4 regions of the Lysinibacillus sp. FN11 genome follow, and region 1 is predicted to be linked to each of the others. Evidence: riboswitches for the same ligand, from Rfam matches in the RefSeq annotation. Region 1 holds a riboswitch; each other region holds the start of a gene.
The links. Region 1 has a riboswitch for S-adenosylmethionine ahead of NP781_RS06595 (YezD family protein). Riboswitches for the same ligand answer to the same signal wherever they lie in the genome.
Positions count from the first base shown of each region.

Region 1 (2,203 bases):
CAATCCAAGAAAATGATGATCTTCATAATTGGTGCCATCCTTATCCTTTCACAATGGCTTCAAATTCAATTTAGTTACCTTGCTGGTTGGCATCCAACATATGTGCTACTAGAGTATCTTGATTTTTGGACACCAGCTGGATTTATAAGAAATTTGATGTTTAATGGCTATCATCCACTATTCCCCTGGATTTGCTTCTTTCTGATAGGGATGGTAATGGGCACATTAGATTTAACAAATCATACATTAAGAAAAAACTTACTGGTGATAGGCTTATTGCTAGTCATCGTGACTGAGACTTGTTCAACGTTATTCATTAAGATGACAACCATTCATTTATTAGATGTAGAGAGTGCATTGTATTTATTTGATACAGGACCGATTCCACCGAATATGATGTATGTCCTCTCTAATTCGGCTTCGGCTATTGTTATCATTGTTGGCTCCATCTATCTTGTAGAGACATGTAAAAATAAAGTTATACAATCTTTCATATTAACTGGACAAATGTCTTTAACGCATTATGTTGGCCATGTTGTTATAGGCATTGGAATACTAATTATTTGCCAAAAGCTGGAGAACCAAACACTTGCTTTTTCCATGCTGTATGCCTGCTGTTATTTTTTAGGATGTGTCGTGGTTTCTGTATGGTGGAGGACTAAACATCATCGAGGCCCACTTGAATTCATGATGAGGAAATGGAGCTTGTAATAAATTAATGGATTGCCATCTATTTCTCACTGACTAGGCATAAAATACTTTAGGTATAGGGAGTCTTTTAATCTAAACGACATATTGCATAGTATTCAACTAGGTTTTCTAATATTTTGTATTGACATTCCTATAGCAGAATTATAGAATTATTTTCAAGAAACGCAGTACTCTTATCAAGAGAGGTGGAGGGACTTGGCCCAATGAAGCCTCGGCAACCGGACAACAGGTGCCAAATCCAACAGATGGTGTCTGAGAGATAGGAGGGGCTATCAATCAGTTTGATGCGTTGGCCTCTTTATGAACAATAAGGATAAAAAAGAAGGGGTGTATCGTATGGCTCAGTCAGTAAAAGTAGATGATAAGAAACTAGAGGCAATTGCGAAGGCGATTCAAAATCTTGAATTTGGTGAAGTGCATATTACGATTCAAGATGGTGTGATTGTGCAAATTAATAGGCTTGAAAAGCAGAGATTTCCGCAGAAAAAATAACAATGATTTCAGTAGAACTTATGTCAAACGGCCACCTATAAGCATGAAGGATTTCCTGTGCTTACAAGTGGCCTTTTTTTGTGTAAAGGCTAGCTATAAAAGCTTTTTGGTATGGGACCGATATGGCGGCGATGATACAGCAAAGGCTCTTTTTGAGCATTTGTAGTGTCTACGACCTGCCCAATAAAAATGGTATGGTCGCCAGCATCGATTTGCTGAAATGTTTTACATTGTAAATTAGCTGCGGTATCATGTAAAATCGGTAGTCCTAAAGAGGAAGTTGACCATGATGCTTGTGCAAAGCGATCAGGGATTTTACTAGCAAATAGTGTACATAAATGCTCTTGATCACTCGCTAAAATATTGACCGCAAAATTTGGCGCAGTCGTGAAATAGGGATGGAGCTGAGATTTTTTATCGAGTGACCACAAAATAAGGAGCGGGTCGATTGAAACAGATGCAAAGGAATTGACGGTTAAGCCAATCGGTTTTGTGTCATGACATGTCGTGACAACTGTTACGCCTGTAGGATAATTACCTAATGCCAATTTAAAAGCAGCTACTAAATCTGTCATTCAAATCACCTCTTTATGAAATTAGTGAACGGAGTTTGTAGGTAAACGAAACTTTTTTTCATATCCTACTAGTAACTCCTTTTCTTGAGTAAATTTTAAACTAATCAAACATACAGGTAAAGGTAATGGGGAAAGAAAGGGGAATGGCCATGACTTTATATTTTGATCATCTGGTTCATCAAGTGGAGTCACCAGAAAATATAAAGGTTTTCTTCAATAAACGAAATGTCCATACAGTGAATGGTGGGCAGCACACGATGTGGGGGACTTATAATACGTTAAGCTACTTTGGCTTAAGCTACATTGAACAAATTGCTATCTATGATCGTGATTTATTTGAGCAAGCGGCACAATACCCATATTCCCTACATTATACGTTTAAACGTGATCAAGAGCGCCAGGGATTTTCTCGAATTGCTCTGCGC
Region 1 covers NZ_CP102383.1:1,276,856-1,279,058, forward strand. The annotation lists gene NP781_RS06590 (DUF418 domain-containing protein) at 1-711, shown strand, start outside; SAM riboswitch class I at 882-977, shown strand; gene NP781_RS06595 (YezD family protein) at 1,048-1,203, shown strand; gene NP781_RS06600 (flavin reductase family protein) at 1,293-1,778, opposite strand; gene NP781_RS06605 (VOC family protein) at 1,928-2,203, shown strand, end outside.

Region 2 (2,203 bases), 1.5 Mb from region 1:
ACCCATGGTAAGAGGCATCTGGTTCAGTAAAACCAGGGAATCGACCGCTAGTCCAATCAAACTTACCAGCGTCTACAACAACGCCCCCTAAAGTTGTACCATGACCTCCTATCCATTTAGTTGCTGAATGAACCACAACATCTGCACCGTATTCAATAGGTGTAGAACCGTAAGGAGAAGCAAACGTGCTGTCAATAATTAATGGTAGACCATTATCATGTGCAATTTTAGCTACTGCTTCAATATCTAAAACCTTTAAGCTTGGATTACCATAAACCTCTGCAAAGACAGCTTTTGTTTTATCAGTAATCGCCGCATTGAAATTCTCTGGATTTGTTTCATCTACAAAAATTGTTTTAATACCGTAGTTTGGTAATGTGTTAGCAAATAAATTATACGTACCACCATATAAAGAACTAGCTGCTACTATCTCATCACCAGCTCCAGCTAGATTTAAAATGGAAAATGCGATAGCTGCTGCACCAGATGAAAGTGCTACTGCTGCTGTTCCACCTTCCAATAAAGCCACACGTTTTTCAAACACATCAACTGTTGGATTAGTAATTCTTGTGTAAATGTTCCCTGCTTCCTCTAAGGCAAAAAGACGTTGCGCATGAGCAGTGTCTTTAAATACGAAAGCAGTTGAGCGATAGACTGGAACTGTGCGAGAACCCGTCACTGGGTCTGGCTCTTGACCACCATGCAACAGCAATGTTTCTGGTTTAAAATTTGTCATTGTGTACCTCCAAATGGTTATTTTTTTACGATGGTACCGGAGATGAGGAGGATTTTTCTGTAGAAAACAAAAACCCTCTTCAGCTAAGAAGAGGGTTGCGGTTGCAAGTTTTCCTCCCCTTATCTGCCAGATCCAAGTAAGAATCTGTAGGAATTAGCACCTTAGTAAGCTCATTGCTTACTGGTTGCCGGGCATCATAGGGCCTATCCCTCCGCCGCTCTTGATAAGAGTATGAGATTCAATTTCCATCGTTGTTACACAGTATAAACATAGAGTTTTTTTCTGTCAACATGTAAATTTTATTTTTTCCGAAACTTCTGTCTGCTCTTATACGTAATATGAACGCATACACTATTTTAGAAAAAATTTTGAGAGGAGTATTTTTATGGTAAAGGCCGTGATCATTTTTCTTATGATTGGCTATTTAATAGGCTGTATTCACGGCTCTAAAGTGGCTCAATTTTTATCGGGGGTTGATTTAAAAAAGGCTGGGCACGGTAATGCTGGTGCCTCTAATGCTACTCTTTCCCTTGGTTGGAAATATGGCGTTTTAGTTGCCCTCATCGATATAGGCAAAGGTGTTGTGGCTATTATAGGTGCGCATTTTTATCTAGCTGACGCCATTCATTTAACAGAAGAACAAATTTGGCTGCTTACTTATATAATGGCTGCTGGGGTTATTTTAGGTCATAATTTCCCATTCTACATGGGCTTCAACGGGGGGAAAGGAACTGCCTCCATCATTGGTATTTTACTTGCTGTTGATTGGAAGATTGGTTTATTTGCACTTATTTTATTTGTTATTTTATCCTTTGCAACAAATTATTTAATTGTTGGTGTTCTAGAATTTTATCTCGTGTTTTGTACAGCAACTTATTTATGGATTCCTGGCATTGGCCCAACCATTATAGCTCTTCTTCTTTTTGGCATAGCCATTATCCTGCACCTTGAAAATATTAAACGATTAGTCATTGGCACAGAGCCTAAAGTAACTTCTGCCTTTAAGAAAAAGAAATAATATTTTTTGGATATTTTTGTATTATTTGTGACCATGTATTTTCTCTTTATCTACTCATATTGCTGTAAAAAACACAATTTTCACATAGATTTTTTTCTACAATAAAATCGACATATTCTTATCTTAATAAAACATTATACAGGCCGATGTTATGGATAATGATCGTCATTTTTATCGTAGAAAGGATGAGAAAATATGTCTTCCCCAAAGCAAGCAGCTACAAAATTTAATTTAAAGCCACTGTGGATTGGCTTGGCATTCGCGTTACTAATCATTATTACCTTTTTACCTAATAATGGTGATTTACCTATAGCTGGGCAACGAGCTTTAGCCATTTTAGCTTTTGCAGTCATCCTTTGGGTTACAGAGGCCGTTTCATATCCTGTGAGCTCGGCCATGATCATTGCGCTAGTAACTGTTTTACTAGGACTCGCTCCGTCAATGGAAGA
Region 2 covers NZ_CP102383.1:4,711,954-4,714,156, reverse strand. The annotation lists gene NP781_RS24590 (O-acetylhomoserine aminocarboxypropyltransferase/cysteine synthase family protein) at 1-736, opposite strand, end outside; SAM riboswitch class I at 853-966, opposite strand; gene NP781_RS24585 (glycerol-3-phosphate acyltransferase) at 1,122-1,754, shown strand; gene NP781_RS24580 (SLC13 family permease) at 1,950-2,203, shown strand, end outside.
Region 2: another riboswitch for S-adenosylmethionine. It lies ahead of NP781_RS24590 (O-acetylhomoserine aminocarboxypropyltransferase/cysteine synthase family protein); the one in region 1 lies ahead of NP781_RS06595 (YezD family protein).

Region 3 (2,203 bases), 2.4 Mb from region 1:
TTTAATTGATCGACTTGAACAAACCTTATCCGATGTAGAAATTATCAAGGGTGTTACTACGTTAAATGTTCAAAAACAAGATAAGAACTACACTATTACCTTAGCTAATGGTGAAATTATTGAGTCAGATTATGTCGTTTTAGCATTACCGAACGATACTGTCCAAAATCTGCTACAGGATGAATCTTTAAACCGCTATTTTGATCGATTTACGACAGCGTCAGCGATTACTATCTATTTAGGTTTTGATGTGCCAGATGCTAAATTGCCAGCAGATGGAACAGGCTATATTGTTTCCCATAATTCAGACGTTACTTGTAATGCAGCAACTTGGACTAGTCGTAAATGGAAGCATACATCGAAAGAAAATAAATTACTTGTGCGACTCTTTTATAAGAGCATCAATCCAGCCTATGAGCAACTACGTGCCATGACGGATGAAGAATTGGCAGCAGTTGCTTTAGAAGATGTGAGAAAGAGCCTAGGAATAGAGGAGCAACCAACCGTTGTGAATGTAACAAAATGGATTGATCAAATGCCTAAATATGATCTAGCACATCGTGAGGCATTACAAGGATTACTACAAGAATTACATGAGAAATATCCTAATTTATCGATTGCAGGGTGCTCATATTTTGGCGTAGGTATCGGTGCTTGCATTCAAAATGGGAAAAAAATTGGCGAAGAGCTTGCAAAGGAACTTGCCAATTTCTAAGATTTTAAGTGGAAAAAAACTTTGTTATGTGAAATAGTCTTGACTCATTCGTCAGTAAACGATATGATTCTTTTAATTATTTAAAAAATTCATACTTAATTCTTATCAAGAGAAGCAGAGGGACTGGCCCATTGAAGCTTCAGCAACCAACTTTATTGTCAGGTGCTAAATCCAGAAGACCGTTGAGTCGAAGATGAGAAGGAACAACAATGATGAATCGTTAAAGCCTTCTTTTTTATGAAAGAAGGCTTTTTATTATATAGAGACATAGGAAGAGAGGCTAATTTTATGGGATTGCTTGAAAGGTTAAAAACGCATGTATTGACGGCAGACGGTGCAATAGGCACAGTGCTATATGGCTATGGATTGGAGTATTGCCATGAGGAAATGAATGTTCAGAGACCCGAGTTAATTGAAAAGATTCATAGAGAATATATTGCAGCTGGTGCTGACATCATTCAAACGAATACGTACGGTGCAAATGCCATTAAATTAGCTCGCTATGGATTAGAATCACGTGTCCAACAATTTAATGAAGCTGCTATCACCATCGCAAAACGAGCAGCGGCTGATGGCGGTCAATTTGTTTTAGGAACAATTGGTGGTATTCGGGGAATTCGTAAAAGTGATGCAACCTTGGATGAAATATTAGCGACTATTGAAGAACAAGCAAGAGTCTTACTTGCAGGGAATCCAGATGGCCTTTTACTTGAAACTTATTATGATTTTGAAGAATTAACAGCAACCTTAAAGATGCTACGAGAAAAAACAAAATTGCCGATTATTGCACAAGTTTCTATGCATGAGCCTGGTGTTTTACAAAATGGGATGTCTTTAAATAATGCTCTACATGAGCTTGAATTCCTAGGTGCTGATATTGTTGGTGTCAATTGTCGACTAGGTCCACACCATACAATTCTGGCATTTGAGGGTGTAGAACTTCCTCATAAGGCATTTATGTCGGCCTATCCAAATGCTTCACTTCTGGACTTAGAGGATGGGCGTGTCGTTTATGAGTCAGAAGCTGATTATTTTGGTCGAGCGGCTGTTGAATTGCGTGATCAAGGTGTACGCTTAATAGGGGGCTGCTGTGGTACAACACCCAAACATATTGCAGCAGCAAAGAAGTATTTAGAAGAGTTATCACCGGTTCAGGAGAAGCATGCGAAGCCTAAAAAGATTGAGATTGTTCGGGAAGCGGAGCCAACAAAGTATGAGCCTCTTCATGAAAAAGTTAAACGTGAACGCTCTGTCATAGTAGAGTTGGATACACCTAGACATTTAGAGATCGATGGGTTCCTTGAAGGAGCAAAGCAATTATATGATGCAGGTGCAGATGTAGTTATGATGGCAGACAATTCACTGGCCTCTCCACGTATTAGTAATATTGCAATGGGCGCATTGTTGAAGAGCACACATAATGTACGCCCACTAACTCATATTACATGTCGCGACCGTAATTTAATTGGTCTACAATCCCATTTAATG
Region 3 covers NZ_CP102383.1:3,715,091-3,717,293, reverse strand. The annotation lists gene NP781_RS19635 (protoporphyrinogen oxidase) at 1-715, shown strand, start outside; SAM riboswitch class I at 815-915, shown strand; gene NP781_RS19630 (bifunctional homocysteine S-methyltransferase/methylenetetrahydrofolate reductase) at 1,004-2,203, shown strand, end outside.
Region 3: another riboswitch for S-adenosylmethionine. It lies ahead of NP781_RS19630 (bifunctional homocysteine S-methyltransferase/methylenetetrahydrofolate reductase); the one in region 1 lies ahead of NP781_RS06595 (YezD family protein).

Region 4 (2,203 bases), 730 kb from region 1:
TATTCAAAAGGGAATGTATTGGCAAGTATTACAGCTGAGGGAAATAGGCTTATCATCCAGTTAGAAGAAGGCAGCGAGCAAAGGAAAGAGGCTCAGCCCTATGTTTTTCAAATCACCGTCAAGAATCCTGAGCTTGATACCATTGATTTGCGAATAAACGGTCAGAGTACGCCCATTGATCGTATGACCATTATGTGATAAAAGAAACCGAAATCTTTAGATGAGATTTCGGTTTCTTTATGAGATGTCTAATAAAAGACTTTGTCTACGTTATATTTAGAGCGGAAAGTATTAATCGCGTATGTTTCGTAAATTTCACGTTCCATTGGATCTTCTACTTCATAGACTTCAATTTTGAACACTTCATCACGATGGTTTTTCATCGGAGATACATTATCCTCGAAATGTTTTTTAATACGTTGACGAATTTTACGTGCTTTCCCAACAAATAATAGCTCATTCTTGTCATTATAGAATAAGAAAATGCCGCCTTTATCACGTGTGATTTTATGGAAGTCAATAAAACCGAAGTAAGGTGTGATTGGCACATCACCTGGTTTTAAATCTTGTTCACGTTGACGGATTACTAGATCTGGTTTTGGAAATTCAATTTTAATCAAACTATTCACGTTCCTCTCTCTTACTAAAAGTATATGGTAACATAATTACGGCATGTTTACCATAAATTTTAAATGCAGAAACACCACATATAGCAAGCTTAGTGTACATCAATTGAGCAAGGAACATGCACATGAATCACAAAATATTCTATGAATTATTGATATTCTAACTAGTTCGTGTTACAATTCAAGATAATTAAATAATCTTATCAAGAGAAGCTGAGGGATTTGGCCCGATGACGCTTCAGCAACCTCTAACAATTGTTAGAAAGGTGCTAATTCCAGCAAAGGATTTTTTCCTTTGAGAGATAAGAGTGGACGTGAAAAAAATCCTTCTCATTCTATCTCGTATGGAATGAGGAGGATTTTTTAATTTTGTTGCATCCTATGCAAGCAAGGTTTGCTAAAAGAGAGTGATTATAGAGAGGGGAAAGCAAGATGCCAATTAATATTCCGAAAAATTTACCAGCTGGAGAACATTTACGTGAGGAAAAATCTTCGTCATGGAAGAAGATCGTGCGAAAACACAGCAAATCCGTCCATTAAATATATTAATATTAAATTTAATGCCTGAAAAAGAAAAAACAGAGCTCCAATTATTACGTTTATTGGGGAATACACCATTACAGGTGAATATTACCTTTTTGAATACAGCCACACACGAGTCTAAAAATGTGAGTAAATCTCATTTGCAGCTTTTTTACACAACGTTCAATCAGATTCGACACCGCCGCTATGATGGTATGATTATAACTGGTGCGCCAGTAGAAAAAATGGCTTTTGAAGAGGTCAACTATTGGCAGGAAATTTCAGAAATTATGGATTGGTCAAAAAAGAATGTGACATCTGTGCTACATATATGTTGGGGGGCACAGGCTGCATTGTATCATCATTATGGCATTGGGAAGGTCGAGCTTTCTGCTAAATGCTCAGGTGTCTATTCCCATGTGATTACAGATTTAACTGTAGATTTGGTACGTGGCTTTAGTGATTTATTTACTGCGCCCCACTCACGCTATACATCTGTTTCGATTGACGAGGTTCGCAATCATCCAGATCTACGATTATTATCCTATTCAGAGGATGCAGGGGTATTTATTGTACAATCAAAAGATAATAAAAATATTATGATTACGGGGCATCTAGAGTATGATGCGACAACGCTAGCCGATGAATACAGTCGCGATGTGGCGAAGGGCATAGATATCGCTGTTCCTGTAAACTACTTCCCGAATGACGATCCGACACAAGTGCCGATGAATACATGGCGTGCCCATACGCATCTATTATTCTCTAACTGGTTGAACTACTATGTTTACCAAGAAACACCATATGAATGGGATTTTGTAGATGAAATCGAATATCATATTTAATTAATAAAAAGTCTAATTTCTTTTCTAGCTTTAAAAGAAATTAGACTTTTTGATTGTCATTTTCTGTTTCCTGCTGAGGTGTTTCGTTTTTTTGAGCTTTGGATTTACGATTTCGAATAACTACCACAATCAGCAATAGTATGGGTAATAAAATGGTGAAAATAAAGGAAAAGATTGGCCAAATTTCATTATTATAATTAGTAGAATGCA
Region 4 covers NZ_CP102383.1:2,011,327-2,013,529, reverse strand. The annotation lists gene NP781_RS10765 (hypothetical protein) at 1-198, shown strand, start outside; gene NP781_RS10760 (nucleotide excision repair endonuclease) at 249-620, opposite strand; SAM riboswitch class I at 824-935, shown strand; partial or broken gene metA (homoserine O-succinyltransferase) at 1,059-1,993, shown strand; gene NP781_RS10750 (GerAB/ArcD/ProY family transporter) at 2,034-2,203, opposite strand, start outside.
Region 4: another riboswitch for S-adenosylmethionine. It lies ahead of metA (homoserine O-succinyltransferase); the one in region 1 lies ahead of NP781_RS06595 (YezD family protein).